Regions from separate parts of the Micromonospora sp. NBC_00362 genome, predicted to be linked through region 1. Evidence: riboswitches for the same ligand, from Rfam matches in the RefSeq annotation. Region 1 holds a riboswitch; the other holds the start of a gene.
What was found. A riboswitch is a leader RNA that binds a small molecule or an ion and turns the genes downstream of it on or off. The one in region 1 is predicted to bind thiamine pyrophosphate.
Positions count from the first base shown of each region.

Region 2: another riboswitch for thiamine pyrophosphate. It lies ahead of thiE (thiamine phosphate synthase); the one in region 1 lies ahead of OG992_RS27885 (ECF transporter S component).

Region 1 is NZ_JAPENH010000001.1:6,018,856-6,033,521, reverse strand. It holds gene OG992_RS27900 (SIS domain-containing protein) at 1-250, opposite strand, end outside; gene OG992_RS27895 (aminoglycoside N(3)-acetyltransferase) at 247-1,053, opposite strand; gene OG992_RS27890 (alpha/beta fold hydrolase) at 1,083-1,913, opposite strand; TPP riboswitch at 2,021-2,125, shown strand; gene OG992_RS27885 (ECF transporter S component) at 2,200-2,793, shown strand; gene OG992_RS27880 (ABC transporter ATP-binding protein) at 2,900-4,330, shown strand; gene OG992_RS27875 (energy-coupling factor transporter transmembrane protein EcfT) at 4,327-5,127, shown strand; gene OG992_RS27870 (hypothetical protein) at 5,157-5,300, shown strand; gene OG992_RS27865 (hypothetical protein) at 5,297-5,437, shown strand; gene OG992_RS27860 (hypothetical protein) at 5,524-5,811, shown strand; gene OG992_RS27855 (protein kinase) at 5,820-7,739, opposite strand; gene OG992_RS27850 (cation:proton antiporter) at 7,759-9,780, opposite strand; gene OG992_RS27845 (protein kinase) at 9,777-10,580, opposite strand; gene OG992_RS27840 (FHA domain-containing protein) at 10,589-11,170, opposite strand; gene OG992_RS27835 (hypothetical protein) at 11,167-11,592, opposite strand; gene OG992_RS27830 (hypothetical protein) at 11,597-13,132, opposite strand; partial or broken gene OG992_RS27825 (energy-coupling factor transporter transmembrane protein EcfT) at 13,274-13,867, shown strand; gene OG992_RS27820 (hypothetical protein) at 14,235-14,630, opposite strand.
Region 2 is NZ_JAPENH010000001.1:5,351,019-5,365,684, forward strand. It holds gene OG992_RS24695 (ThuA domain-containing protein) at 1-2,030, opposite strand, end outside; TPP riboswitch at 2,343-2,452, shown strand; gene thiE (thiamine phosphate synthase) at 2,447-3,073, shown strand; gene thiO (glycine oxidase ThiO) at 3,070-4,236, shown strand; gene thiS (sulfur carrier protein ThiS) at 4,227-4,427, shown strand; gene OG992_RS24715 (thiazole synthase) at 4,424-5,203, shown strand; gene OG992_RS24720 (thiamine phosphate synthase) at 5,200-5,940, shown strand; gene thiD (bifunctional hydroxymethylpyrimidine kinase/phosphomethylpyrimidine kinase) at 5,937-6,722, shown strand; gene thiC (phosphomethylpyrimidine synthase ThiC) at 6,740-8,332, shown strand; gene OG992_RS24735 (hypothetical protein) at 8,503-11,502, opposite strand; gene OG992_RS24740 (cupin) at 11,579-11,887, opposite strand; gene OG992_RS24745 (LLM class F420-dependent oxidoreductase) at 11,884-12,834, opposite strand; gene OG992_RS24750 (ABC transporter ATP-binding protein) at 12,837-13,622, opposite strand; gene OG992_RS24755 (ABC transporter substrate-binding protein) at 13,893-14,666, shown strand, end outside.

The sequences.
Region 1 (14,666 bases):
GTTCGCCGCCGAGCAGCACCAGGTCGCGTAGCGCGATCCGGTTGGTCGGCACCAGACCACCCGCCCGTCCGGCGATCTCCATGGCGAGGGCCTCCGAGTGCCCGGTGCCGAACGCGTGCACCACGCCGGCGGCTCGGACGGCCTCGGCGATCAGGTCGGCGGCCCGCCCCACCGCCTCCCGCTGACTGGCGGCCACCCGGCCGATGGTCTCGGTCACCACTGCCAGGTAGTCCTCGGCGCTCACCGTCATACGTCCTCCGTCGTTCGATTACGGGCCAGCCAGCGAACCGCGAAGTCGACAGCCGCCCGCTGGCGCATCAACCTGCCGGACCCGGTGCCGACCGGTGCGGTGCGAACCGCCCCGGTGGCCTCCAGCTCCTCCCCCAACGCGGCGAAGTCGTCCGCGTCGAGTCGTACGTCCTGCCACCACACCCACTCCCGACCACCGTCGGCGGTACGCACTGCGGCGCCGATCCGCTCCCGGGGCGAGCCCGGGCTGCGGTACTCGGCCAGGTGCAGTGAGGTGCTCACCGAGTGGTCCACGCCGAGCAGCAACACGTCGGCGTCGAGATCGTAGAGGCGGGCCAGCGGGGAGCCCTCGCCGAGCATGTCCGCCAGGGTGTGCCCGGCCACCACCTGTTCGGCGGCCGGACCGAGCGCGGCGAACGACACGTGCGGATGGGAGCTGCGCAGCGCGCCGGGCCAGCCGCGGACCGTCTCGGCGAGCGCACCCATGTACCGGCTCGGGGTGACCGCCGGGTCGAAGCCCGGCATCTCCGAGCGGATCAGCGGCCACCAGCCCGCCGGCACCGGCGGGTTGCGCCACTGCGCGGGGTCGCTGTTGTCGGGCGTATGGGTGGGCACGACGATCGTGCCGTCCGGGCCGAGCGCGTCGCGCAGGGCGAGCACCACCGCGTGCGGGCCGCCGCTGACGAAGCCCAGCGGACGCAGCGACGCGTGCACCAGCAGCGTCGCGCCGGGGCGTACGCCCAGCACGCGCAGCTGCGCGGCGATCGAGCGTCGGCTGCCCGGCCCGCTGGCGTCCGTCGTCACGATGACTCTCCCTCGCGGACCCGCACGGCTCAGGCCGTCCCGGCGGCTCGGGCCAGGATCGCCTCGGCGAGCGGGGCCGGCGCCGCGTCCGGGATCCAGTGACTCACAGCGGGCAGTTGCACGAAGCGGTAGTCGCCTGTGACGTTCTGCGCGCACGCCTCGGCGGCGGTCCGGCCGATGGCGACGTCCCGGTCACTCCAGACGTACGTGGTGGGCACCGCGACCGGGCCGACGCCGGCCAGATCGGCGCGGGACATCGCCCGGTACCAGTTCAGCGCGGCCGTGAGCGCCCCCGGCTCCCGCATCGGGTCGGCGTACCGGTTCACCCGGGCCGTGTCGCCCACCCCGCCGAGCAGCTTGCGCAACGCGGTGGCGTGCCATGCCAACAGCACCTTCTCCGCCTTGTCGGGCTTGCGGAACAGCGCGATGTACGACGAGCGGGCCTTCTGTTGGGCGTCGGTGCTCAGGGCGTGCGCCATGGCCGCCGGATGCGGTACGGACACCGCGGTCAGCGTGTGGACCCGCTCGGGGTGCCGGGCGGCGACGGCCCAGGCCACTATCGCGCCCCAGTCGTGGCCGACCAGGTGGACGGCGTCCAGCCCGAGCGCGTCGAGCACCGCCACCACATCGGTGACGAGTTCGGGGATCCGGTAGTCGGCCACCGCCGTGGGCCGGGCGCCGGGTGAGTATCCGCGCTGGTCCAGCGCATAGGTGCGCAGCCCACCCGCGTGCAGCGCCGGCACCACGTCGTCCCACTCGCCGCTGTGCTGAGGGAAACCGTGCAGCAGCAGGACGGGTACGCCGTCCGTCGGACCGCCGACGGTCACCTCGAACGTGAAGCCTCGCGCGTCAACCCGCATGATCAGAAGCGTACCCAGCCGGCGGTCGGCCGGTCGCTCCCGCAGGTCAGGCGGATGCCCTGCTGGGCCCGCGACACCTGTCGGTGTTAGCGTCAGCGAGACAACTTCATATCCGACAGGGGAGCGCACAGCGCTGAGAGTGCGGGCACGCCCGCAGACCCTCGAACCTGATCTGGGTAATGCCAGCGCAGGGAGTTCGGTCGACCTCCAGCCGCGCCGCAGTCCGGTGCCACCGGACGCGGCGTGCGTCTTCTCCTGGTTCGCACTCACGAACTGGGAGCAACACATGAATTCCACCACTGACACACACCGTTGGCGCACCATCGACATCGTGGTCGCCTCGGTGATCGCTGTCGCCTTCGGCGTCATCTTCTGGGCCTGGGGCCTGGTCTGGAGCGCCACCGAGGGTGCGTTCGCCTTCTTCCCGCCGGCGCAGACGCTGCTCTACGGCGTCTGGCTGATGCCGGCGGTGATCGGTGGGCTGGTCATCCGCAAGCCCGGCGCCGCGCTCTACTGCGAGACGGTGGCCGCGGTCCTGTCCGCGCTGCTGGGCAGCCAGTGGGCCGGCACGGTCATCCCGCAGGGCATCGTGCAGGGCATCGGCGCCGAGCTGGCCTTCGCCGCCTTCCGGTACCGGTCGTTCCGGCTGCCGACCGCTGTGTTCGCGGGCGCGCTGACCGGCCTCAGCGCCGCGCTGTTCGACTTCTTCGTCTGGAACGTCGACTACGCGCTGACCGACTACCGCATCCCGTACGCGCTGCTCACCATCGTCAGCGCCACAGTGATCGCCGGCCTGGGCGGCTGGCTGCTGACAAACGCCCTGGCAAACACCGGCGTCCTGGACCGCTTCCCCGCAGGCCGAAACCGAGCCCTGATCTAACCCCCCACCCAATGGCGTTGATCAAGAGGTTTGCGTCAGCGGAAGGCGACTTCCTGACGCAAACCTCTTGATCAACGGACGAGAGCGCGGACCGGAAGGGGGTTCGGTGAGCGGGGTACTGCTGCGGGGGTTCGGGTGGCGGCACGCTGGGCGGCGCGCCTGGGCCGTTCGCGGGGTTGACCTGCGGGTTGAGGCTGGGGAGCGGGTTTTGCTTCTCGGGCCCTCCGGGGCCGGCAAGAGCACAGTGCTCAGCGCGTTGGCCGGGCTGCTCCCCGAGGACTCCGGCGAGCAGGAGGGCACCGTCGAGATCGACGGGCTCGACCCACGCAAGGGGCGGGAACGGGTCGGCATCGTCTTCCAGGACCCGGAGACCCAACTGGTGATGGCGCGCTGCGGCGACGACGTCGCGTTCGGGCTGGAGAACCGGGGAGTGCCGGCCGACGAGATCTGGCCCCGCGTGGACGAGGCGCTGCACCGGGTCGGCTTCCCGTACTCCCGCGACCGCCACACGGCGGCGCTCTCCGGCGGCGAGCAGCAACGCCTCGCCCTGGCCGGCGCGCTGGCCCTACGCCCCGCCCTGCTGCTGCTCGACGAGCCGACCGCCAACCTCGACCCGGCCGGGGCCGAGCTGGTCCGACACGCGGTGGCCGGCGCACTGGACGCCGACACCACGCTGATCCTGGTCGAGCACCGGGTCGCCGAGGCACTGCCGCTCGTCGACCGGGTGGTCGTCCTGGAACCGGGTGGCGGCGTCCGCGCGGACGGCACACCAGAGGCGGTCTTCGCCGCCCACGGCGCCGCCCTGGCCGCCGAGGGGGTCTGGGTGCCCGGTCACCCCATCGCGCCCCGGCCGGCCACCGCCGGCCCCGGGGAGCTGTTGCTCACCGCCGACCGGCTCGGCCTGCCGCCCCGGCTGGGCTCCACCGACCTGGCGGTACGCGCCGGTGAGGCACTCGCCGTACGCGGACCGAACGGTGCCGGCAAGTCCACGCTGGCGTTGCTGCTCGGCGGTCTGCTCCGGCCGGGCAGCGGACGGGTCACGGCATCCGCCGAGTTGGCCGGCGCGGACCACCGCACTCCCCCGCACCGATGGCGGGCGCCCGCGCTGGCCCGACGGATCGGGTCGGTCTTCCAGGATCCCGAGCACCAGTTCGTCACCAGCACGGTCTTCGACGAACTGGCGCTGGGTCCGCGCCGCACCGGTCAACCCGAGGCAGCCGTCAACGAGACGGTGGCCGGGCTGCTGGACCGGCTGCGGCTGGCCCGACTCGCCGCCGCCAACCCGTACACCCTCTCCGGTGGTGAGGCGCGGCGGCTGAGTGTGGCGACCGCCCTGGCCACCGCGCCACGCCTGCTGATCTGCGACGAACCCACCTTCGGCCAGGACCGGCGGACCTGGCGGGAGCTGGTCGACCTCTTCGCCGACCTGCGCGACGCCGGGCACGGCGTGGTCACTGTCACCCACGACGCGGACTTCGTCGCCGCGCTCGCCGACCGCACCGTCACCCTGCACCGGGCCCCGGACGACCACCGATGATCAGCATCGAGCCGGTCGCCGCGCCGAACGCGCCCTTGGCCCGCCGCAACCCGGTGGCGAAGGTAGCCGCCGCACTGGTCTTCTCGTTCACACTGCTGGCGACCCTGGACCCGGTGGCCCCGGCGATCGCCATCGCCCTCGAACTGGCCGTCCTGCCGCTGTTCGGCATCCGCTACCGGGTGCTGGCCCGACGGGCCTGGCCGCTGCTGCTCAGTGCCGCCGGCATCCTGGTCACCCTGGTGCTGTTCGCGGCCGACCGGTCCGGTCGGGTCCTGCTGGACGTGGGACCGGTGCTGGTGAGCACCGGCGTCCTGCTCACCGCGCTCGGCCTGGTGCTGCGGGTGTTCGCGGTGGCCCTGCCCGGTGTGATCGTCTTCGCGACCACCGACCCCACCGACCTGGCCGACGCGTTGGTCCAGAACGCGAAGGCGCCGGCCCGGTTCGCCATCGGGGCGCTGGCGGCGTTCCGGCTGGTGCCGCTGCTCGGTCAGGAGTGGCAGATGATCAGCATGGCCCGACGCGCGCGGGGCGTCGACGCGGGACGCAACCCGGTGGCGAAGCTGCGGCTCTTCGCCTCCACCGCGTTCGCGCTGCTGGTGGGGGCGATCCGCCGAGGCACCCGACTGGCGGTGGCGATGGACGCCCGTGGCTTCGACGCCGGAACACCCCGTACCGTCGCCCGCCACCAGCACTTCACGGCGGCCGACGGGCTGCTGGTCGCCGGTGCAGCGGCGCTGGCCGGGGCGGCGCTGACGGTCAGCGTGCTGCTCGGCACGTTCCGCCCGCTGCTCGGCTGAGGGCGCCGCGAACGCGACTGGAGCAGCACATGGGACACGGACCGGCTCCCCGCGATGACCACGACCAGACGGCCGCCACCGACGGACTCCCGGCGCTGGACCGCTCCGCCCCGGTCGCCGAGCACTGCCGCGCGTACGGGTCGGGCTGCTACGCCTGGGCGCTGAACCGGTGATCGTCGGGCTGAGCCTGGGCCACCGGACCGTACGGGAGGCCGAGCACTGGCTGGCCGAGCACGTACCCCCGCTCGACCTGCCCGACCTGGTGGCCTGCACCCACCTGTCCTGGGCACCGCATCCACACGTGCCCTGAGCCTGGGCAGCGACCTGTCCGACGACCGGCTGGCCGGGCTGCCGGCGAGCCCCGCCGAGCTGAGACAGGCCGCCGACCATGCGGCCATGGAGCACGCCACCCGCCGTTCGGGTCGGGCGGTGCGCTATCCCGGGGTCGACCGTCTGGTCGGGACGCTGACCGTCGCCGAGCTGCTCGACGCCAGCGCCATCCAGCGGGTGATCGTGTTGGGCGCGCCGCCGGCCGGACGGGAGACCGTGGTGCAGACCCGGGACTTCGTCCGGCCGCAGTGGCAGGCCGGCGAGCTGATGCTGATGGCCACGCCGTACCGGGCCGCCGGCATCGCCCCGTGCGAGGTGCCGGACCCGCCGCCCTGCTGCGCCGGGCAGCACTGACCGGACGTTCAGTCGAGCTGCCGGATCTCGACGTCGCGGAAGGCCACCTCGTACGGCGGCTCTGCGGGCTCGTCCCGGCCCGGGTCGCGGAAGATGCCGAGCACCACCCGGCCCGGCACCGGGGCGCCGTCCCGGGCCGCGCCGATCTCCACACCTTCCCGGAGGAACCGCAGCTGCCCGCCCCTGGCGACGATGCCCACCTGGATCGTCCGGCCCAGTGCCAGCTGCCCAGCCGGGTAGGGGAAGGTGCCCGCCGGGGTGACCGCGTTCGGGCTGTCCACTCCGTGCGCCACGAGGTGATATCCGTCCGGGCAGACCCGCAGCGCGTGCCCACCCGTCAGGTCGGTGAAGCGGAACCAGATGCCGGCGCAACTGCCGGGCCGCCGCAACGCCACGTCCACCTCGACCTGAAAGTCGGCGAAGGACTGCTGCGGCCCCAGGCAGCGGTACGGACCCTCGGACCGTTTCGTCACCACGTACGCCCCGTCGAACGCGCAGCTGACCCGGTTCTTCTCGTCGGTGCGGGTCCGCCAGTAGTTGGTGACGGTGAGCGGATCCCGGATCACCACCGACGGCAGTGCCGGCGTCGCGCCGGACGGCCCGACGGACGGCCCGACGGACGGCCCGACGGACGGCGTCGCGGCGAGGCCGAGCGGCTCGCCCGGGCCTCCCCGCAGCACCCCGGTCAGCACGCCGACGCCGGCCAGCGCGGCGACCAGCGCCAGGGCGGAGAGCACCGTGGCGGCGACGAACGGCCACCGCCGGGGAGTCGGCGCGGGCGGGCTCATCGCGGGCGCGGAGGTCACGGGCGGGGGCGCGGAGGCGGGTAGGGCGTCCGCCGGCCTCGCGACGGAGGTCGGCCTCGGCGTCGGGGTGGCGGACGAGACACCCCACCGGGTGGTGGCGTCGTCGTCCGCAGGCGGCGTGGCAGGGGCACCGGACGCGACCACGGACCCGTGGGTGGTGTGCCGCCGACCGGCGAGCTCGGTCTCGAGGAGGGGACGCTGGTCGGTCGCCGCCTGCGCCTGCTCGACGGCGGCGAGCAGCGCGGACTGGTCGGCCGTCACTTCGGCGGAGCCGGTCTCCGGCCGCGGAGCGACCGTCAGCAACCGGTCCAGCAACTCCCGCGCACCGGGCCGGCCCGCCGGATCCTTCGCCAGCGCCTGCTCCACCAGTGTGCGCAACGGGCCGGTCAACCCGTCCAGGCCCGGCTCCTGGGTGAGGATACGCACCGCGGTGGCCTGCGGCGTGTCCGCTGCGAACGGGGTCCGACCCGTACCGGCGAACGCGACGACCGCGCCCCAGGCAAACACGTCGGCCGCGGCGGTCAGCGTCCCACTGCCGGCCGGATCGAACCGCTCCGGCGCCATGTACGCGACCGTCCCGACCACCTGGTCGGTCCGGGTTACGGCGCTGCCCTCAACCGCCCGGGCGATGCCAAAGTCGATCACCTTCGGGCTGCCCGGCGGCAGCAGCACATTGCTCGGCTTGAGGTCGCGGTGGATCACGCCGGCACCATGGATGGCGGTCAGCGCCGTCGCCACGCCGATCGCCAGGCCGTGCAGGTTGCCAGCGGTCAGCGGCCCCCGCTCCGCCACGACGGCAGCCAGGCTCGGTCCGTCGACGTATTCGACGACGAGGTAGGGCGGCTCATGATCGGGGTCCGCGTCGAGCACCTCGGCCGTGCAGAAGGGAGGAACCTGCCGGGCCCGCTTCACCTCGCCCCGGAAGCGCCGCCGGAACTCGGCGTCGTCGGAGCGGTCGGTGCGGATCACCTTGACCGCCACCCGTCGGCCACCCGGCTGCTCCGCCAGAAAGACGGTGCCCATCCCACCTTCGCCGAGCCGGCCGAGAAGCCGGCACGTCCCGAGGTGCCGGGGATCGCCAGGGCGCAGCGGCTGGAGGTCTTCGGTGGTATCGCCCGTCATCCCGTCCCACTTCCGTGCCTCACGCCCGGTCCGCGCCGGGAGCCGGCTCAGTATCGCACCCGTCCCGCTCATCCCGGGACCGCGGCGGAACCAACCACTGCCCAGCGGCGGCGTCCACCGACCTTCCACCCTGGACGGTGAGGTGCGCCCCGTCGGAGGCGGCGTCGCGGCCGGCAATCCGTAGGACCCCCGTCGGCGCCTCCCCGCCAGTGTCCACGGTCACCCCCTGCCGGACCAGCGCGCGAACCGCCGCGTTGGCCCGCCGGGCCCCGCCGCCGGAACCGACCGGCTCCACCACCAGCGGCACCCCCGCGCCCGCCGCGAGCTGGGCGGCCACCCGCAGCGCAGCCGGCCCGTCGGCGCCGCCCGCGGCGACCGCCACGGCGGGCCAGGGGCGGGCCGGCAACCGGTGCGCCGTGACCCACACCGCGTCGGGCACGTCCACGTCGGCGGGCTGGGTGGACAGCACCACGGCCGGCTGCGCCGTCGCCACCTCGCCCGCCAGCTCACCTCGGGGGTCGGTCGCATACCGCACCAGCACCGGTGCGCCGAGACCCGCGCTGCGGACCGACTCGGCCAACCGGGCCAGCTCCCCCATCGCGGCGGTCATCCCCGCCAGCTCCGTGTGCAGGCCCGCACCGACCTCCACGGCGGCTACCGGGTACGGCAGCAGGCGGTTCAGCACCACCTCGGCGGGTCTTCGGGATCCGGCCAGGTCGACCGCGAGCGCGGTCAGTTCGGCCGCCCGCTCACCCTCCGGCACGACCACCAGCACCCGGTGGGTGTCGGGCCCACCGAGCGCGGCCCGCTGTGCCTGGGCGATGTCCCGGTCCACCAGGCGACGGGGATAGATCACATTGAGCAGTGGCCCGGCCATCACGGTGGTGACCAGGGCCATGACCACCATCAGCGAGAACAACTCAGGGTTGAGGATGCCGAGCTGCAGACCCACGGTGAGGATGACGATCTCGGTGAGGCCACGGGTGTTCATCAGGGCCGCGAGCGCCCCCGCCGGCCGTCGGGCGACCCGCTGCGAGCGGGCGCCGAGGTACGCGCCGACGAACTTGCCGCCGATCGCCGTGACGAGGATGAGGGCGAGGTCCACCACACCGGAGAGACCGATCCGGGACAGGTCGACCTGGAGCCCGGCGATCACGAAGAAGACCGGGAGCAGAAGCAGCACGGAGACCTGCTCCAGGCGCTCCAGGATCTCCTCCCGCAGCGCCGCACCGTCCACCCGCGGCATGATCGCGCCGAAGACGAAGGCACCGAAGATGGCGTGCAGGCCGAGCAGCTCCGTGGCGTAGCAGGACAGCAGCAGGCCGACCAGGATGACACCGAGCACGTCCGGGGTGAGTCGGCCGGCACGTGCCCGGACGACCGTCAACCGGCGCAGCATCGGCCGCACCCAGCCGAACATCACCAGCAGGTACGGTGCCACGAGCAGCACCTGCCACGGGAATCCGGCCTCCGCACCGCCCACCGCGACGACCCCGGCCAGCAGGCACCAGGCGACCACGTCGTCGACGGCGGCGCTCGCAAGCGCCAGCCCGCCCAACTCCGTCCGGACCATCCCCCGATCGGCGAGGATCCGCGCCAGCACCGGAAAGGCGGTGACCGCCATCGCGGCGCCGAGGAACAACGCGAACGGCACCACCCGGTCGACGTCGTGCCGCCCCGCCAACCACCCGGCCAGACCGACGCCGAGGCCAAGTGGCACGACGATCGATCCCAGCGAGACCGCAGCCGCCGCCCGCAGCCGGCCCCGCACCAGGGACTGGTCCAGCTCGTAGCCGATGATGAACATGAACAGCACGAGACCGACGTTCGCGAGCCCGGACAGGGCGGGCCGGATCTCGGTGGGGAACAGCCGCCCGCTCAGCTCGGCGCCGAAGATGGTCGGACCGAGCAGCACACCGGCCACGATCTCGCCCACCACCGGCGGCTGCCCGAGGCGCTTCGCCGCCGCCCCGAGCAGGCGGGCGAGCGCAATCACGACGGCCAGGGCGAGCAGGAGTTGGCCGACCGCGTGCGCGGTCACGCCTCGTTCTCCGCGGCGATCCCGTCGAGCCGGGCCGCGACCTGCGCCGCGGTGGGACGGTCGCCCGCGGGCGCCAGGCAGTCCGCCACCAGCCCGCGCAGCGCGTCCGGCAGGTCGGGGTCGACGCGGGGCGGCCGCGCGAGCACCGCCCGCAGGGCGAGCAGCGCGTTTCCCGGGGGCAACTCGCCGTGGACGCCGCTGGCGGCGAGCACCCGGTGCACGGTCGCGCCGAGGGACCAGACGTCACCGTCGGGTCCGGCGGGGTCGCCGAGGAGCACCGCCGGGTCGACGTACTCGACCGAGTCGGCCGACCCCATCCCGGTGATGGTGGCGCCCTCGGTGAAGATCTGCGAGAGGCCGAGGTCGGCCAGCCGACCGCCACCGTCGCGCAGGAGCACGTTCCCCGGCTTGATGTCGCGATGCGCGATGCCCGCAGCGTGCAGGGCCGACAGCGCCCGGGCCGCGTCGGCGAGCGCCCGCAGCGCGGTCGACCGGTCGACCGGTACGGCGGGCTGGGCTAGCGAGCCGTCCGGCAGGTATTCGGTCGAGTAGTAGAAGAAGCCGTCGTGCTGACCCGCGTCGTACAGGTCGACCAGGCACGGGGACCTGACCGCGGCGAACGCGGCGAGCTCTCGGGTCGCCCGCCGGAACGCCGTCTCCTCGGACTCGGCGTGCAGCACCTTGACGGCGACCAGGTCGGCCGGGATCGGGAGCCGGGCCGGCCGGTTCGCCAGGTAGAAGGTCCCGTGGTTACCTGAGCCGAGCGGGCGGATGAAGGTGTAGTCGGCGATGCCGCGCACGGGCTTCCTCAGGGGTTCCGGTGGGATTCGTACCGCAGCCACCGTGCGGCGAACTCGATCTGGGTGCCGGGCCGGATCACGACCGGCTCGCCGGCGGGCACCCGCCGGGTGTCGGCGTCCGCTGCCTCGCGCAGCATGGTGCCGTTGGCGGAGCCTAGGTCCACCACCGCCACCTGCCAGCCGCGCAGCTGGATCCGCAAGTGCAGGCGGGAGACTCCGGAGATCTCGCCGGTGAGCCGGACCTGCCGCGCCCGCCGGGCCCGGACGTCCGGATGCTGCTCCGGACGGCGCCCGACGACATAGTCCGTGTCCAGCCGGAAGGTGACCCCATCGTCGGTGAGCAGCACGCCGAGTGGCGGCCGCGGCGCCAGCCGGGTGGCGAGCGTCTGCTGATGCATGGCGATGCCGCAGCGTTGGCAGTAGCGCAGCCCGGGGTCGTTGAAGTGGCCGTTCCGGCAGTCCACGCCCTCGACCATCGCCGGCAGCACGACCGTCGGCTCACCGGCCGTCGTCGCGACCACCTCGGTGGCGCCGGCGACGAGCAGCACCGCGGTGAACGGCACGGCCGGGTCCGGCTCCCGGCCGCTCACCCGAGCCGCCCGCCGAAGAAGCGCCAGCGCAGGAACGGCACCCGCATCGGGCCGTTGGCGACCAGCCAGACCGCCAGCCAGACCGCCGAGAAGTGCAGCAGGAACGCACCGAGCGGAGGTGGCCCGGCGAGCCCCGGCAGCGCGTGGTGGTCGAGCAGCAGCCAGATCAGCGCCGCCTCGGGCACCCCCGTGCCCAGACCGAACAGCAGCGGCCAGTCCTTTTCCCAGCGGAACTGCATGAGCAGGTGGTAGACCAGCTCCCAGCCGACGCCGAGGACGGCGACGGCGAGCAGCACCCCGAAGGTGTCCCGGTAGCCGACACCGGAGGGCAGCAGCGGGGTCACGATCGCGGTCACGAGTGAGCCGACGACCGCCAGGAGCACGAGCCGGGTCTGGATCCGTCCGGCGAGGGTGGGCACCATCGTCTCAGCCCTTCTGACCGGCAGGCCGGCCACGCATCCACCGCACCCACTCCAGGGTGGAGCGCACCGGCCCGAGGCGGGCGCCGAAGCCTCGGCGCGCCAGGTCGTCGGCGATCTCCTGGGCTGCGATCTGCAACCCCAGGAAGGTGTCCACGCCGGGGAAGTAGCCGCCGAGGGTAGCCGTGCCCGAGGCGTAGAGGGCACCGTCGCCGCTCGCTGTCCCGCGTACCTCGAAGTGCCGCTCCACGTCGAGGCGGCCGACCGGGTTGCGGCCGGCGCCGCCATGTTCGAGCAGGTCCGCGATGACTCGGTGCTCGGCGATGTCGGCCTCCAAGCCGGTGCAGTCGATGACGTAGTCCGCGAGCAGCGTCCTCGTGCCGGCGTCGCCGGTGACCCGGCTGGCGATCCGGCCGTCGGCGGTCGGTTCCACCTGGTCGACCGTGCCCTGCCAGGTGCGGTACCAGCCGCCCTTCCGGCCGGCGCGCATCTGTTCCTGCCAGCGGCGGCGCTTCGGCGTGTTGGTGCCGCCCATCGCGGCGTACGCGGCGGCCCGGTCCGCGCCCTCGAGGCGGCGCATCCGGGCCTTGAGCTGGCCGCCCCACACCGACTTGGGATAGTTGAACCCCTGGTACGCCCATCCGTCGCCGCCCCGGCGGCGCAGCCACGGGTGCGGCCCGTGCGCGCCGCTGACATAGGTGCGGAACAGGTGCTCGATCTCGGTACCCAGACCGTGCCGTTCCCGGTCGTCCATCAGGCGCTGCAGCACCCGGGACGCGACGATGCCGCCGCCCCGGACCAGCACGGTGCCCGGCCGGGTCTTGAGCACCTCGTACACGTGCTCGTGCGGCTCGTAGGCGTTGACCACGTGCTCGAAATCCTGGTGGGTCTCGCGGAACTGCTGCAGGTCCGGCAGGAAACGCAGGCCGGGATAGCCGACCGCGAGGTGCACGAATCGGGACCGGTAGGCAACCCGCCGGGTCGACGAGCTGCCGGCCGGCGGAGTGAGGATGGTGAAGTAGCCGCCCCCGGCACGCCGCCGGACCATCCGCACCACGCCGTCGACCAGCATGTCCCGGTATCCGATCCGCTCCGCCTCCCGCTCCAGGCCGGCGAACACCTGCCCGGCCCGGGGCGTCCAGTAGTCGGTGAACAGCGGCTCACCCAGCACGTGCAGCAGCGGCCGAAGGCTGCGCTCCTGCCAGGCCTCCGCCACCGCGTACGACGGGAAGCCCCAGATGTTGTCGGGCCGGGAGGACGAGTCGGAGCGGATCCGCTCGTGGCGCGGAATCTGCGACACCCGGGTCAGATATTCGTACGTCTGCCAGGGATGGTCGATGTTGGACAGCACCCGGATCCGGTCGGCAGCCACTCCGGCGATGCGGAGGTAGTCCACAGTGACGAAGGAGCCGATCCCGCCGCCGACCGTCACGAACGGGACATCCACCATCGGTATGCCGGCGCCGGCCAGCATCTCGTCGGTCCACACGTCGCTGGCCAGCAGTTCGGAGTTGAGATCTCCGGCCGCCTCCTGTTGTTCCACCAGACCGCTCCCCGTTCGCGCGGCACGCCCCGCCCGTGCCACGTCGGAGAGTTTCTAGCACGGCGGCCGACGCCCCGCTGCCCCGCGAATCCGGGAACGGACCCCAGCCGCGGCCGGGCCCCACTGGTTTCTCCGGTGCGCCTACTGCTCAGCGCCGCCGGCATCCTGGTCACCCTGGTGCTGTTCGCCGCCGACCGGTCCGGCCGGGTCCTGCTGGACGCCGGGCCGGTGTTGGTGAGCACCGTCGTGCTGCTCACCGCGCTCGGCCTGGTGCTTCGGGTGTTCGCGGTGGCGCTGCCCGGTGTGATCGTCTTCGCGACCACCGACCCCACCGACCTGGCCGACGCGTTGGTCCAGAACGCGAAGGCGCCGGCCCGCTTCGCCATCGGGGCGCTGGCCGCGTTCCGGTTGGTGCCGCTGCTCGGCCAGGAGTGGCAGATGATCACCATGGCCCGCCGGGCGCGCGGGGTGGACGCCGGCCGCGATCCGGTGGCCAAGCTGCGGCTGTTCGCCTCCACCGCGTTCGCCCTGCTGGTCGGGGCGATCCGCCGGGGCACCCGGCTGGCCGTGGCGATGGACGCCCGCGGATTCGACGCCGGCACCCCGCGTACCGTCGCCCGGCGGCAGCACTTCACCCGCGCCGACGCCCTCCTCATCGCCGGGGCGTTCGTGCTGGCCGGAGCCGCCCTGACCACAAGCATCCTCCTAGGCGCCTTCCGCCCCCTGATCAGCTGACCCCGCCCACCCCCCGCTGGGCCCCGCTGGGCCCCGCTGGGCCCCGCTGGGCCCCGCTGGGCCAAGATCCACACAACATCAGGGATGTAGTGGCCTCGCTCGCCATGGAGGCCACTACATCCCTGATGTTGCTGTCACCACCCCGCGCCCAGCGCCCCCGCCCTCGCCCGCCTACGCCGATCTTGCGACTTCTGTCGTTGGTTCATCCCGATATACCGTTTGTGCGAGGACAGGAAGTGCAAGATCACGGGGCGCAGCGGGGCCGGGCGGCCCGGGGCAGGGTGGGTTAGGCCGGGCGATCCGGGGCGGGGTGGGGCGCGGCGGGGCCGGGCGGCCTCGGGCGGGCGGGGCGGGGTGGGCGGCTCGATCAGCTGCGGCGGAAGGCGTAGCGGCGGGCCTGGCCGGCCTGCTGGCTGCGGCCGCCGGAGCGGTTGCCGCCACCCTGCGGTGGCCCTGCTGTCGGCGCCTTCGGTCGTGCGGCTGGCTTGGGCAGATCTCCCACCGTCGGCGCGTCGACCGCTGCCGGCACATCGACCGGCGGCGCCACCTCGCCCAGGCCAGATGCCGGCTCCACCAGCACCGCCGGCAGGGCCGGCTCGGCCGGCAGGGCCGGTTCCACCAGCACCGCCGGCAGGACCGGTTCGACCGTGAGGTCCAGGTCGGGGCGGGTGGGTGGGAACGGGCCGTTGCCGGCCGCCGGGTCGACGCCGAGCGGCGTCGCTCTCGGGGTACGGGTCTTCTTCGGGTTACGCCTGGCAGGCATCCGGGCCTCCTTCATTGCCGACCGGCACGGCCGGTC
Region 2 (14,666 bases), 670 kb from region 1:
CCGGTGAGCAGCTGGTTGATGTCCACCAACGACTTACCGTCGGGGGTCAGCTGCATGGTGTACATCTTGTTCTGGTTCCACTCGCCGAGCAGAGCCTTGCCGTCGTAGTACGCCGGCCACTTGCGGTTCGAGTTCAGGTCGGCGTCGTAGCGGTAGACCGGGCCGCCCATCGGGGCGCCGCCGCCACCGATCTCCGGGTAACGCGCGTCACCGGCGTACCCGTAGTCGACCGTCGCCGGGACCACCGGCGGGAGGTTGGTCAGGCCCGTGTTGTTGGGCGAGTTGTTCACCGGGGCGGCGCAGTCGAACTTCGGACCGCTCGGGCCGGACGGGAACGTGTAGTCGTTGTACGCCTCGTTCGTGCCCGTGCAGTACGGCCAGCCGTAGTTGCCCGGGGTGACGACGTTCCACTCGACCAGACCGCGGGGGCCCCGGTTCGGGTTGTCCGTGTTGGCGTCCGGTCCGTAGTCCGCGACGTACAGCGTGTTGGTCTTCGGGTCGGTGCCGATCCGGAACGGGTTGCGGAAGCCCATCGCGTAGATCTCGGGACGGGTCTTCTCGGTGCCCGCCGCGAAGAGGTTGCCCGCCGGAACGGTGTACGTCCCGTCGTCCTCCGGGTGGATCCGGATCACCTTGCCGCGCAGGTCGTTGGTGTTGCCGGAGGTGCGCTGCGCGTCGTAGTCCTGGCGACCCGCCCGCTCGTCGATCGGCGAGTACGAGTTCGACTCGAACGGGTTGGTGTTGTCACCGGTGGCCAGGTAGAGGTTGCCGTCGCCGTCGAAGGCCATGCTGCCGCCGGCGTGGCAGCAGGTGTTGCGTTGGGTGTCGACCCGTAGCACCTGCTTCTCGCTGGCCAGGCTGATGGTGTCGCCGGTGACGGTGAAACGGGACAGCAGGTTGCGGGTGACCCCGTCGTTCGGGGCGTAGTACAGGTACACCCAGTTGTTTGTGGCGAAGTCCGGGTCGAGCCGGATGCCGATGAGGCCGTCCTCGTTACCGGTGAAGACGTCCAGGTCGACGGCGGTGACGGTGTTGCCGGTGTCCGGCTTCACGATCTGCACGCGACCGTCGCGCTCGATGTAGAAGACCCGCCCGTCGGGGGCGACGTCCAGCTCCATCGGGTTGCTGGTGTTGCTGTCCAGCGTGACCTTCTCGAAGTTCGAGGTCTTCGAGGCGCCGCAGTCGGCGTTCTCGACGCCGGCCGCGGTGCGGATGCCGCCGAGCAGGTGGGAGAGGAACTCGGGCTCGGCGTACGACTCCCGGGTGTGCCCGCCGCCCGTGTACCAGGAGCGGCCACCGTCGTAGTCCTGACACCAGGCGATCGGGTGGTCAGCACCCATCGCGCCGGCACCGGCGGTGTAGCTCTTCTCGTCCAGGCTGGCCAGCACGTGCACGTCCGGCCGGGGGTTGGTCTGGTAGTTGTACCACTCGTCGAACCGGGACCACCGGTCCGGCAGACCGGCGGTGGACGGGTGGGCGTGGTCCTCCACCTTGACAGTGGCCTGCTGGTTCTGCGGGTGGTTGGCGAAGTACGCGCCGACCAGGTCGCCGTACCAGGCCCAGCTGTACTCGGTGTCCGACGCGGCGTGGATGCCGACGTAACCGCCACCGGCCTTCACGTAGCGCTCGAACGCCGCCTGCTGGTCGGCGTTGAGCACGTCACCGGTGGTGGAGAGCCAGATCACGGCCTTGTACTTCGCCAGGTTGGCGTCGTTGAATGCGGCGCCGTCCTCGGAGTTGTCAACAGTGAATCCGTTGTCGACGCCGAGCTGCTGGAGGGCGGCGACGCCGGTGGGGATGGAGTCGTGCCGGAAGCCGGCGGTCTTGGAGAAGACGAGGACGGAGAAGGGATCGGCCGCGGCCTTTGGCGCCTTCGGCGCCACCTGGCTGACCGGGGCTGCGGCTTTCGCATCCCGTGGGAGAACCTGGGCGGCCGCCTGCGCGGGCGCGCCGAACAGGGTGGTCGAGGCCATGGCCAGGGAGATCAGGGTTGCGGTGATGGGTAAGCGGGCACGACGAGAACGGGACACGCCGCCTCCTGTGTCGTAGTGACAGAGCTCGCGGGAGTCGGCTCGCCGAAGGCCGTCCCTGATGGAGCCGGTGGTCACACCCTGCCAGGGTGCCCCCACCGACATTTTGTCGAATCGCTGAACAAATTAATTCGGCTGGCTCGATGTCGGGCAAGATGCGGACGGGTAACGGTTCTGCAACGGGGGGCGACATTCCGAACAGGACCGTATGAAGTGCCCCATTGGATCTCGCTCGTTTTGACGCGGCCCCCCGGCCGGCCACCGCCGACCCCGCGCCTTGGCAGGCCGGCGGATCTGTCGTACGGTGACACGCAAGTAACCCACGGGAGCCCGGTGTACCGGGCTGAGAGGGGGGCTGACAGCCCCCGACCGTTGAACCTGATCCGGGTAATGCCGGCGCAGGGAGGAGCGTTGCCGTGCCGTCCCTGGGGCGATTGCATCTCATCACCGACACCCGACCGGGTCGCGACCCACTCGCAGTGGTTCGCGCCGCCCTCACCGTGGCCCACGCCGATCTGGTCGTGCAGGTCCGGGTCGAGGATTCCGCCACCGACCGCGAGGCGTACGACCTGACCCGGCGGGTGCTCGCGCTCTGCGCGTCGTACCGGGCGACCTGCCTGGTCAACGACCGGTTGCACGTGGCGCTGGCGGTGGGCGCCGCCGGTGGGCACGTCGGCGCCGACGACCTGCCGGTCGCCGCCGCCCGCCGGGTGCTCGGCCCCACCGGTGTGCTGGGCGCCACCGCTCGCGCGCCGGGCCCGGCGAGCGAGGCCGTCGCGGCGGGCGCCAGCTACCTGGGCGTCGGGCCCTGTCACACCACCAGCACCAAGACCGGCCTGCCGGACCCCATCGGGCCCGCCGGGGTACGCGCCGTCGTCGACGCCGTCGACGTCCCGGTCATCGCGATCGGCGGAGTGACCGCAGCCCGGGTGCCGGCGCTGCGGGCCGCCGGAGCGTACGGGGTGGCGGTGGTCGGTGCCGTCTCCGCCGCCGCCGACCCGGCACGGGCGACCGCCGAGCTGATCGAGGCCCTGACGTGCTGACCGGCCGGTCCCCGTCACCGCCGTCGAGCGACCGGGTCCGGCCGGACGTGGCAGTGGTGGGTGCGGGGCCGATCGGGCTGGCGATCGCCTGGCGATGCGCCGCGCGCGGGCTGCGGGTGGTGGTGCACGATCCGGCGCCCGGCTCGGGGGCGTCGGCGGTGGCCGCCGGCATGCTCTCCCCGGTCGCCGAGGCGTACTTCGGTGAGCGGCAGCTGACCGGGTTGTTGCTGGCGTCCGCCGCCCGCTGGCCGGCGTTCGCCGCCGAGTTGACCGAGACGACCGGAGTCGAGATCGGCTACCGGACCGAGGGCACCCTGATGGTCGGGCTGACCGGCGACGACCTGGCCGAGGCGCGCAGGCTGTGGGCGTACCAGCAGGGGTTGGGTCTGCCCGTGACGCCGCTGCGCCCCAGTGAGCTGCGCGACCGCGAACCGGCGCTCGCCCCACGGGTGCGCGGCGGCGCGCTCGCGCCCACCGACCACCAGGTCGACCCGCGGCTGCTGGTGCCGGCGCTGCGCACGGCCGCGCAGCGGGCCGGCGCGGTGCTCGTGCGGCAGCCGGTCCGGTCGGTGTCCGACGTGGACGCGTCGGTCACAGTGGTCGCCGCCGGCTGTGGAGCCGCAGCGCTCACCGGCCTGCCAGTGCGGCCGGTGAAGGGCCAGATCCTCCGGCTGCGCGCGCCCGACGGCGTCGCGCCGGGCTTCCGGCACGTGATCCGGGGGTACGCCGACGGCGAGCACGTGTACCTGGTGCCGCGCGCCGACGGTGAGGTGGTGCTCGGCGCGACGGTCGAGGAGCGCTCGGACACCACTGTCACCGCTGGTGCCGTGCAACGGCTGCTGCGCGCCGGCGTCGATCTGCTGCCCGAGTTGGCCGAGTACGACCTGGTCGAGGCGGTCGCCGGGCTGCGTCCGGGCACTCCTGACAACGCACCGATCCTCGGGCCGCTGCCCGACCGACCGGACGTCCTGGCCGCCACCGGGCACCACCGGCACGGCATCGTGCTCACCCCGATCACCGCCGACCTGATCGCCGACCTGGTGCTCGGCGGCGTACCCGACCCGCTGCTCGCGCCCTTCCGGGCCGATCGCTTCGGCGGTGCCGCCGCGGTGGCCGCGTCGGGCGGACCTGAACCGACGATGGAGGGGGACCTGTGGAGTTGACTGTGAACGGGGCCGGGCGCAGCGTCGCCACCGGCGCGTCAGTGGCGGACCTGGTCCGCGACATCGTGCCGCATTCACGTGGGGTGGCGGTCGCTGTCAACGGCGAGGTGGTGCCTCGGACCGGCTGGCCGGCCCGAGCGCTGTGCGACGGTGACCGGGTCGAGGTCCTCACCGCGGCGCAGGGCGGGTGAGCGGCGTGACCTTCGAACTGGGTGGGGAGACCTTCACCTCACGGCTGATCCTCGGCACCGGCGGCGCCGCGAACCTGCACGTCCTGGAACAGGCGATCCGGGCGTCCGGCACCGAGCTGGTCACACTGGCGCTGCGCCGGGTGGGCACGGCGCCGGGCTCCACCGGTGGGCTGCTGGAGTTGCTGGACCGGTCCGGCGTACGCCTGCTGCCGAACACCGCCGGCTGCCACACCGCCACCGAGGCGGTGAAGGTGGCCCGGTTGGCCCGGGACGCGTTCGACACCGACTGGGTCAAGCTGGAGGTGATCGGCGACGAGCGGACGCTGCTGCCCGACGGGGTGGAGCTGCTCCGCGCCGCCGAGGAGTTGGTCGCCGACGGCTTCACTGTGCTGCCGTACACCAGCGACGACCCGGTGCTCGCCCGCCGCCTCGCCGACGTGGGCTGCGCCGCGGTGATGCCGGCCGGCTCCCCGATCGGTTCGGGGCTCGGCATCGGCAACCCGCACCACATTCGACTCATCCGGCAGGGTGTGGACGTGCCGGTGATCCTCGACGCCGGCATCGGCACCGCGTCCGACGCGGCGCTGGCCATGGAGCTGGGCTGCGACGGGGTGCTGCTGGCAAGCGCTGTCACCCGGGCGGCCGACCCGGTGGCGATGGCCACCGCGATGCGGTACGCGGTCGAGGCGGGCCGACTGGCCGCCCAGGCCGGCCGGATCGAGCGGCGCTTCCACGCGCTCGCCTCCACCCCCGACGAGGGAAGACCAGAGCTGTGACCCCCCCGTCCGGGGTTGTCGTGTTGACCGACCGGCTCGTGGCGCGGGGTGGGCTCGACCGGGTGGTGGCGGGGGCCATTGCCGGGGGAGTGCGCTGCGTGGTGCTGCGGGAGAAGGACCTGCCGCGCGCCGAACGCGCCGCCCTCGCCGCCGACCTGCGCGCGATCCTCGCCGACGTCGGCGGAACCCTCGTCGTGGCCGGCCCCGACCCGCTCGGCGGCGACGCCGTGCACCTGCCCGCCGCCGGGCCGTACCCACCGCCAGCTCACGCCTTGGTCGGCCGCTCCTGTCACGACCAACCAGAGCTGGATCGCCTGACCACCGAGCACTACGCCACCATCTCCCCGGTCTGGCCCACAAAGACAAAACCGGGATACGGCCCACCCCTGGGACCGGACGGCCTGCGAAAGCTTGTCGAGACCAGCCCGGTACCCCTGCTGGCCCTCGGCGGAGTGGAAACCCCGGAACAGGTAACCGCCTGCGTCAAGGCGGGAGCCGCCGGAGTGGCGGTGCTCGGCGCGATCATGCGAGCCAAAGACCCCACCGAAACAGCCACGAGTTTGACCAGCGCTTATGTCGAGGCGGTCACCCCTGTGCTGACCCAAAGCCGGCGCGGGGTCACCCAGGTCTCCACGTCAGGGCTGCGGCCGACCGTGCCCACGCAGGGATCAAGCCTGACCGCCCGGAGTGGGCACGGTCGGCCGCAGCCCCCAACCGCGACCAGGGAAAAACAATGACCCCGAGCACCATCCTCACAATCGCCGGCTCGGACTCCGGCGGCGGCGCAGGCATCCAGGCCGACCTCAAGGTCTTCGCCGCGCTGGGCACGTACGGCACCAGCGTCCTCACGGCGGTCACCGCGCAGAACACCCGGGGCGTCGACGCGGTGTTGCCGCTGCCCCCGCGCACCGTCACCGAGCAACTGGACAGCGTGCTCACCGATTTCACCGTCTGCGCGGTGAAGACGGGGATGCTCGGCACCCCGGCGATCGCGGACGTGGTGGCCGAGGCGGCCCGGGACGGCCGGCTGCCTCAGCTCGTCGTCGACCCGGTGCTCGTCGCCACGAGTGGTCACCGGCTCGGCGTGGTGGGCGCTGTGGAGCGGCTGCTGCCGTACGCCATTGTGGCGACCCCGAACTGCGCGGAGGCCGCGGCGATCACCGGACGCCCGGTGGACGACGTGGCCGCGATGGTCGTGGCCGCCGAGGCCCTGGTGGCCGGCGGCCCGGAGTACGTGGTGGTCACTGGCGGCGACCTGGACGGGGGCGAGGCGGTCGACGTGCTGCACGGCGGCGGCGTCACCACACTGCTGCGCGCGCCGCGAGTGACCACCCGGCACACCCACGGCACCGGGTGCTCGTTCTCGGCGGCGATCGCGGTGCGGCTCGGTCTGGGCGATCCGGTGCCGGCCGCTGTGGGGGCCGCCAAGGAGTACGTGCTCCGTGCGCTGACCGGCGCGCGGGGCTGGGAGTTGGGCGCGGGACGTGGGCCGCTGAACCACTTCGGCTGGTCCGCTTGATCACCAGGGAGGCTGTCATGCACGCACGAGGCAAGGTGTACGTCGAGGGTTCGCGGCCGGATGTCCGGGTGCCGTTCGCGGAGGTGGGGCTGACCGGGGATCTGCCGCCGGTGCGGCTGTACGACACGTCCGGCCCTGGTTCGGACCCGGAGGTGGGGCTTCCGCCGCTGCGCGGGCCGTGGATCGCCGAGCGGGGTGACGTGGCCCCAGTGCGGGGTGCGGGCACGCCACTCGCCGGGGTCGACGGTCGTCGGCCCACCCAGCTCGCGTACGCGAGGGCCGGTGTGGTGACGCCGGAGATGGAGTTCGTGGCGATCCGGGAGAACGTCGAACCGGAACTCGTGCGGGCCGAGATCGCCGCGGGTCGGGCGGTGCTTCCACTCAACGTCAACCACCCGGAGTGCGAGCCGGCGATCATCGGTAAGGCGTTCCTGGTCAAGGTGAACGCCAACATCGGCACCTCGGCCGTCAGCTCGTCGGTGGCCGAGGAGGTGGAGAAGCTGACCTGGGCCACCCGCTGGGGCGCGGACACCGTGATGGACCTGTCCACCGGTAAGCGGATCCATGAAACCCGTGAGGCGATCGTGCGGAACTCGCCGGTGCCGATCGGCACGGTGCCGATCTACCAGGCGTTGGAGAAGGTCGGTGGCGACCCGGTGAAGTTGAGCTGGGAGGTGTTCCGGGAGACGGTGATCGAGCAGGCCGAGCAGGGCGTGGACTACATGACCGTGCACGCCGGGGTGCTCCTGCCGTACGTGCCGCTGGCGGTGGACCGGGTGACCGGGATCGTGTCCCGGGGCGGTTCGATCATGGCGGCGTGGTGCCTGGCGCACCACGAGGAGAACTTCCTCTACACCAACTTCGAGGAGCTGTGCGCGCTGCTCGCGCGCTACGACGTGACGTTCTCCCTCGGCGACGGGCTGCGCCCCGGATCGATCGCCGACGCCAACGACGAGGCGCAGTTCGCCGAGCTGCGCACCCTCGGTGAGCTGACGAAGATCGCCTGGGCGTACGACGTCCAGGTGATGATCGAGGGCCCCGGTCACGTGCCGATGCACAAGATCAAGGAGAACGTGGACCTTCAACAGGAGTGGTGCCACGAGGCGCCCTTCTACACGCTCGGTCCGCTGACCACCGACATCGCGCCCGCGTACGACCACATCACCTCGGCGATCGGCGCCGCGATGATCGGCATGTTCGGCACCGCGATGCTCTGCTACGTCACGCCGAAGGAGCACCTCGGCCTGCCGGACCGGGACGACGTGAAGGCGGGCGTCATCGCGTACAAGATCGCGGCACACGCGGCGGACCTGGCCAAGGGGCACCCCGGCGCACAGGCCTGGGACGACGCCCTGTCGAAGGCGCGGTTCGAGTTCCGCTGGGAGGATCAGTTCAACCTCTCGCTGGACCCGGAGACGGCGCGCTCGTACCACGACGCGACACTGCCCGCGGAGCCGGCGAAGACCGCGCACTTCTGCTCGATGTGTGGCCCGAAGTTCTGCTCCATGAAGATCACCCAAGAGCTCAAGGAGTACGCCGCACGCGGGATGAAGGACAAGTCGGAGGAGTTCGTCTCCGGCGGAAGCCGGGTCTACCTACCGCTCGCCTGACCCCACCCGGCATGATCGACTCGGGTTCATTGATGTCGCGGTGGTCGACCGCCTTGGGATCGGCCGATATCAGTGAACCCGAGTCGATCAAACGACCGGTCGGTACGTCTGCGCGCCGCGCCGTGGAGTCAGTGGCGCTGGGTCAGTGGCGCTGGGTCAGTGGCGCTGGGTCAGTCGCGGTGGTGTCGGCCGGTGGAGCGCAACGACCGACGGCTGTTCTCCTGCTCGGGCTCGTTGTCCGACACCGGCTTGCTCAGACCGGCGACCCAGTCGACGAATTCCTCATCCTGAGATGCGAGGGGCTCCGCTTCATCCGACGTCTTCGGGCTCTCCTCGTCGGCGCGGGACCGGTTGCGGCGGAACAGCCCACCGAGCCGCCCTTTCCGGGAGGGCTGCTCTGCCACCTTCGGGTGCGTCGGTTTCGCCGACGTGGTGTCGGTGTCGGTGGCGCTGTCGGTGGTGGCGCTGGAGGGCGTGCCCACAGTGCTCGGGAACTCCGGCCGGCCCGGGTGTCCGGCGGCAGCGGTCGTCTCGCCGGCTTCGGTCGGCGTTGTCCGCGCCGTCGAGCTGTCCGGCGATTCCGCCGACCCGCGTCGCCGAGAGGTGTCGAACGCGTTCCAGGTGCCGGCCCGGCTCAGGTCCGGCAACGGTGCCCGATGCCGGGGCTTGGGCATCGGCCCGGTTGGCGCGTCGGGCCTGCTCGGCCCCTCCGATGCCGTTGCGTCCGGCTCGGAGGCCTGCGGTGGCACCGTCCACGTCGGAGTGACCGGCCAGGCCGACGGTGCAGGCGTCCACCGGTCCGCGTCCGGGTCACCGGCGGCGGTGGCCCCGAACAACCCGGCGGCGGGAACGTCCTCGGCGGCGGGCCGCGTGCTGTCGGTGTCACGAGCCTCGGCTACCGCAGGATCGCTGGTCGTGTCGGCCGGGGCTGCCTTGCTGCCCGTGCCGGCCTTCGGGACGCGCGGGAGGGCTTCCGCGCCAACCGGGCCGGCAGCGGTGGTCGGCGCCGCCGTTGCTCGCGTCGCGTCGGTCGTGTCGGCCGGTGCTGGTGTCGCCCCACTGGGTGCTGGTGTCGTGCCGGTCCCGGTGGTCGGGGTCCCTGCGGCGTCGGTTGCCGTGGTGGGGGACTCCGGGCTGGCCGGCACCTGTGTCGCGCCGGCATCGGCGGTCGTCGAGGCAGCCGGTGCTCGCTTCGAGCTGGTGACGGGCGTGGCCGGTGCTCGCTTCGCGCCGGTTGCGGTGGTCCCGTCCGCCGCCGCGCCGGCGGCAACAGCCGAGGCGACCTCGGAGGCCGAATTCGACCGCCCACCCGGGCTTCCACGGCCGGGCCCCGGAGTGTCGGTGGCCACGTCGGAGGCGGTGGTGTCCGGGTTGGCTTTCGACTTACGGCCGCGTCGCGGCTTGATCGTCAGCGGTGCCTCGGGCGTGCCGGGGTCGGCCGGGCCCGCGCTGCTCGCCTTCGTGCTCGTGCCTGACCCCATGCCCGTGCCCGTCGAGGCCGGGGCGGCGGGACTGGGAGCGCCCGTGCCAGTCGGTGCTGTGCTGGTCGCCTCGGCGCCGCTGCCCGTACTCGTCGGGGCCGTGCTGGTCGGGGCTGCGCTGCTCCGGGCCGTGCTGCCGGTCGCGGGGATGGGCGCGTCCGGGGTGGTCGGCGCGCTGGCAGCGGCCGCGCTGGTAGTGCCGGAACCGGGTGCGCCCGTGCCGGCCGAGGTGGCGGCGGTCTTGCGGGTGGTGCGCCCACCGGTCGGCCTGCCGCTGGTCGCCGTGCTGCCGCTGGTGCCCGTCGCGGTGCTGCCGGTCGGCTCGTCGACCGCTCGGCCGCCCGTCGGGGTCGCGGCGTCGGTGCGTCCGGCCGTGGTGCCGGTCGCGGTGGCGTCGGTGACGTTGCTGAGGTCGGTGCCGGCCGAGGGCTCGGTCGTCGCCAGGGCATCGTCCGGGCGCGGGGGCGTCTGCCCTGCGGCGGTGAACTCGCCGGTCGGCGCGGTCAGCCAGGCCGCGGACTGAGGGGGAGCGGCGGGAGTCGGAGCGGCGGGCGCCGGACCGTGCTGTCCGCTCGCGGTGGTCTCCGGCCAGTCCCAGTGGGCCGGGACGGTGCGTACGGCATCGGGGTCGCCCGTCGCCCACGGACCCGCAACGACGCCGGCGCGCTTCGTGCTGGTGGCCAGCTCGGCGTTTGTCGTCTCCGTGTCGGTGCGCTCGGTGCTGTCCCGGTCGTCCGCAGTGCTGTCCCGGTCGTCCGCCGCGCCGGGCAGCGCCGGGCCGGCGGGCAGCGGGCGCAGGATGGCGGTGGGCTCGATCGCCTGCGGATCGGTGGTACGGGTGCTCGTCGGCCAGCGCAGCAGCGCGGCGGCGGCCGCGCCGAGCGCTCCGGCCAGGATCGCGATCAACGAGCCGTAGTAGGGGGCGGTCTGGTAGCGGTCCACGGCGTCGCCCGGACCGGCGGTCAGGTAGGCGAACGCCACCAGCACCGGACCGGCCACCCCGGTGGCCCCGCTGACCAGTGGAGCCTGACCGCGCCAGCGAGCCAGCCCGGCGGTCGCCGCGCCGGCCAGCAGCGCCACGATGGGCAGCAGGAGCAGCGCCAGCCGCTGAGCGGCGGCGTCGTCGAGCCAGCTCGGCTCCAGTACGCCGAGCCGGACGGTCGGCAGTGGGCCGGCAGTGCCGAGTGACGGTAGTACGGAGATCAGCGCCAGCAGCCAGACGACGCCGGCCACGGCCGCCATGTTCCATCCCAGCTCGGGCCGGAACAGGACGGCTATCGCGGCGCCCGCCCCGATCACCGCACCGACCACGGCGCAGATGCCCACCGCCCAGACCGGGTCAACGGAGATCAGCTCCGCGGCGCGGGCGGGCTGCATGCAGAGCGGGGCGATGACTGTGGCGCCGAGGGCTGCCGCGCCGCCGACCGCCAACTGCCGGCCGGTGCTGGCCGCCGGGGCGTCGCGGCGAGCGAGGCGTCCGGTCAGGACGGCGCCGGCGACGGCCGCGTTCGCGGCGAACCAGCCCACCCAGACGAGCTGGGCCGGCCACTGGTTGACTGTCGTACCGGTGAATGCGCCGGTCAGGCGGACGATGCCGAAACCGTACGCGACGCCGAGCTGGCCGGCTCCGGCCAGCACGCTCACCCCGAGCGCCGTGAGCAGCAGTCTGCCCCAGGTCCGAATGGCCATGTCCGGCACGTTACGCACCTGGTACACCCGATGGCCACCGGCGCGCCGCGCGGCACGCCGGTGGCCATCGGCGGGTCTACTTGAGTTCGACCAGCCGGGCCAGGTAAGTCGTATCCCCGACATTGGTCAGCATGTGCACAGCGCCCGGGTCTCGGTAGACCACTCCGCCGGTGGGCTCGTCGGCGTCGATCCGGGTGCCGTCGATGGTCTGTACGACGTTCTTGGCGCCCTCGATCGCCACCACCAGGTAGGGGTGGTCGTGCCGGTGCAGCGGCTGCCGCTCGCCCGGCTCGAGGCGGATGTGCCAGACCCGGACCCGGTCGTTCTCGTACACGATCTCCTGACCCACCGGTCCGAGTTCGGTTCCGTCGATCACGTCGGTCATCGTGCTCCGTCCAGTTGGGGCAGCACCTCGGCGGCGATCAGCTCGAGGTGGTCGAGATCATCGAAGTCGATCAGGCGCAGGTGGACCCGGGTGGTGCCGATCGCGGCGAACTCGCCGAGCCGCTGCGCGAGCTGCGCGGGGGAGCCGACCACCGGGTCCTCCGGTGGCAGCGCGCTCTTCTCGTGCAGGGGCGCGGCCCGACGCTGGGCCTCCGCGTCGGTCCGGCCGATGGCGACGACGATCCCGGCGGACAGCACCAGCGGGGCGCGCCCGGACTCCGTCCGTCCGGTGCGCTCACACGTCTCGCGCACCCGGTCGTACGCCTCGGCGGTGGCGGCCACGGACTTGAACGGCATGTTGAACTCGTCGGCGTACCGGGCGGCCAGTTCGGGTGTGCGCTTGGGGCCACGCCCGCCCACGATGATCGGTGGGCCGGGCACCTGCACCGGCTTGGGCAGGGCGGGAGCGTCCACCAGCCGGTAGTGGTCGCCAGTGAAGCTGTAGGTCTCGCCGGGCGGGGTCGCCCACAACCCGGTGATCACCTCGAGCTGCTCGGCCAGCCGGTCGAAGCGCTCGCCGACCGCCGGGAACGGGATGCCGTACGAGGTGTGCTCGCGCTCGTACCAGCCGGCGCCGATGCCGAGGTCGACCCGGCCGCCGCTCATCTGGTCGACCTGCGCGACCATCACCGCGAGGGGGCCGGGCAGGCGGAACGTGGCCGACGTCACCAGGGTGCCGAGTCGGATCCGATCGGTTTCCCGGGCCAGCGCGGCGAGGGTCAGCCAGGCGTCCGTGGGGCCGGGCAGGCCCGGGTCGGCGCCCATCGACTGGTAGTGGTCGGCGCGGAGGAAACCCTCGTAGCCGCAGGCCTCGACCAGCCGCGCGAACCGGAGCTGGGTGTCGTAGCTGGCGCCACGGTTCGGCTCGGTGAAGACCGACACCCGCATGGTCAGTGTCCTTCCGCGCCGGCGGTGGCCGGCTGTTCGCGTTCCATGAGCAGTTCGTGCAGGTCGGCGCTGACCTGGGCGACGTCGGCCAGGTGGGCGTTGCGGCCCAGGGTGCGGGGCCGTGGGATGGTCACGTCGACGACCTTGCGGATCCGGCCGGGGCGAGGGCTCAGCACGACCACCCGGTCGGCGAGCAGCACCGCCTCGTCGATCGAGTGGGTGACGAAGACGATGGTCGGCTTGTTCTCCATGTGCACCCGCTGGAGTTCGCCGGAGAGTTCCTCGCGGGTGAGCGCGTCCAGCGCGGAGAACGGCTCGTCCATCAGCATCACCCGGGGCTCACCGATCAACGACCGGCACAGCGACACCCGCTGCTGCATACCGCCGGAGAGTTCGTGCGGCAGCCGCTTCTCGAAGCCGGCCAACCCGGCGACGTCGAGCAGTTGCCGGGCCCGCTCCCGGTGCTTGGCGCGGCTCCAGCCGAAGATCTCCACCGGCAGCAGGACGTTGTCCAGCACTGTGCGCCAGGGCAGCAGCGCCGGCTTCTGGAACAGCATGGCGATGTCCTGGCGGGGGCGCGCGATCGGCGTACCGGCGACGGTGATCTCACCGGCGCTCAGCGGGAGCAGCCCGGCGATCAGCCGCAGCAGTGTGGACTTGCCGCAGCCGGAGCGGCCGAGCACGGCGACGAACTCGCCCTCGGCGACGTCGAGGTTGATGCCGCGCAGCGCCTCCACCCGGCCGGATCGGCCCTCGAAGGTACGGGACACCCCGGACAGTCGGATCATCTCCGGCGCACCTCCGCTGAGTGGACGGTCAGGAATCCGACAAAGGCTAGCCGCCCTGTCGAGGTATGGCACCGGCTGGGGTCGTCGTCAGGTTGTATCCGTTCCGCAACCCGATACGCCTGGCGTCGCAACTGTGGGTTTCTCGTACGCTGTGCCCGCGAAGAGTCCCCCCACGACGGCGGCGCCCGGCTTCCACCCCTCCCGCCGGCCCGTCACGACAACCCCCTCCGGTGGCCTGCCGGCCCCGGTCGGAAAGGACATGGTGCACTGATGAGAAGGCTGACCCGTACGGTCGCTACGGCCGCGCTGGCCACCGCCCTCGCCCTTGTCTCCGCCTGCAGCAGCGGGTCGGATTCGGCCGACGATGCCAAGGGCGGCGACGGCAAGACGCTGCAGAAGGTGACCTACCTCACCTCGTTCGGTAACTTCGGCCGTGACTCCTACGCCTGGGTGGCGAAGGACAAGGGCTTCTTCAAGGAAGCCGGCTTCGACGTCGAGATCAAGGCGGGTCAGGGCACCGGTGGCGTGATCCAGACCGTCGTCGGCGGCCAGGCCGACTTCGGCCCGATCGACCTCACCGGCGGTCTGCTCCAGCTCGGCAACGGCCAGGCGAAGGACTTCACCGCGGTGGCCGCGATCCAGCAGCGCACCATGGCGGGCATCGCCACTGTCGAGGGCAAGAACATCAGCTCGCCGAAGGACCTGGAGGGCAAGAAGCTCGCCGACACTCCCGGGTCCGTGGTCCGCAACCTCTTCCCGACGTACGCCCGGCTCGCCGGTGTGGACGCGACCAAGGTGACCTGGGTCAACGGTGAGGCGCAGAACCTGATCGGCACGTTGGCCTCCGGCTCGGTGGACGGCATCGGTCAGTTCGTCGTCGGTCAGCCGACCATCGAGGCGGTGGCCAAGAAGAAGGCCGTCATGCTGCCGTACAGCAACGTGATGCAGGACCTCTACGGCAACGTGCTGATCACCTCCTCGAAGACCGCCAAGGAGAAGCCCGAGATGGTGAAGAAGTTCACCGCGGCGCTGCTCAAGGGCCTG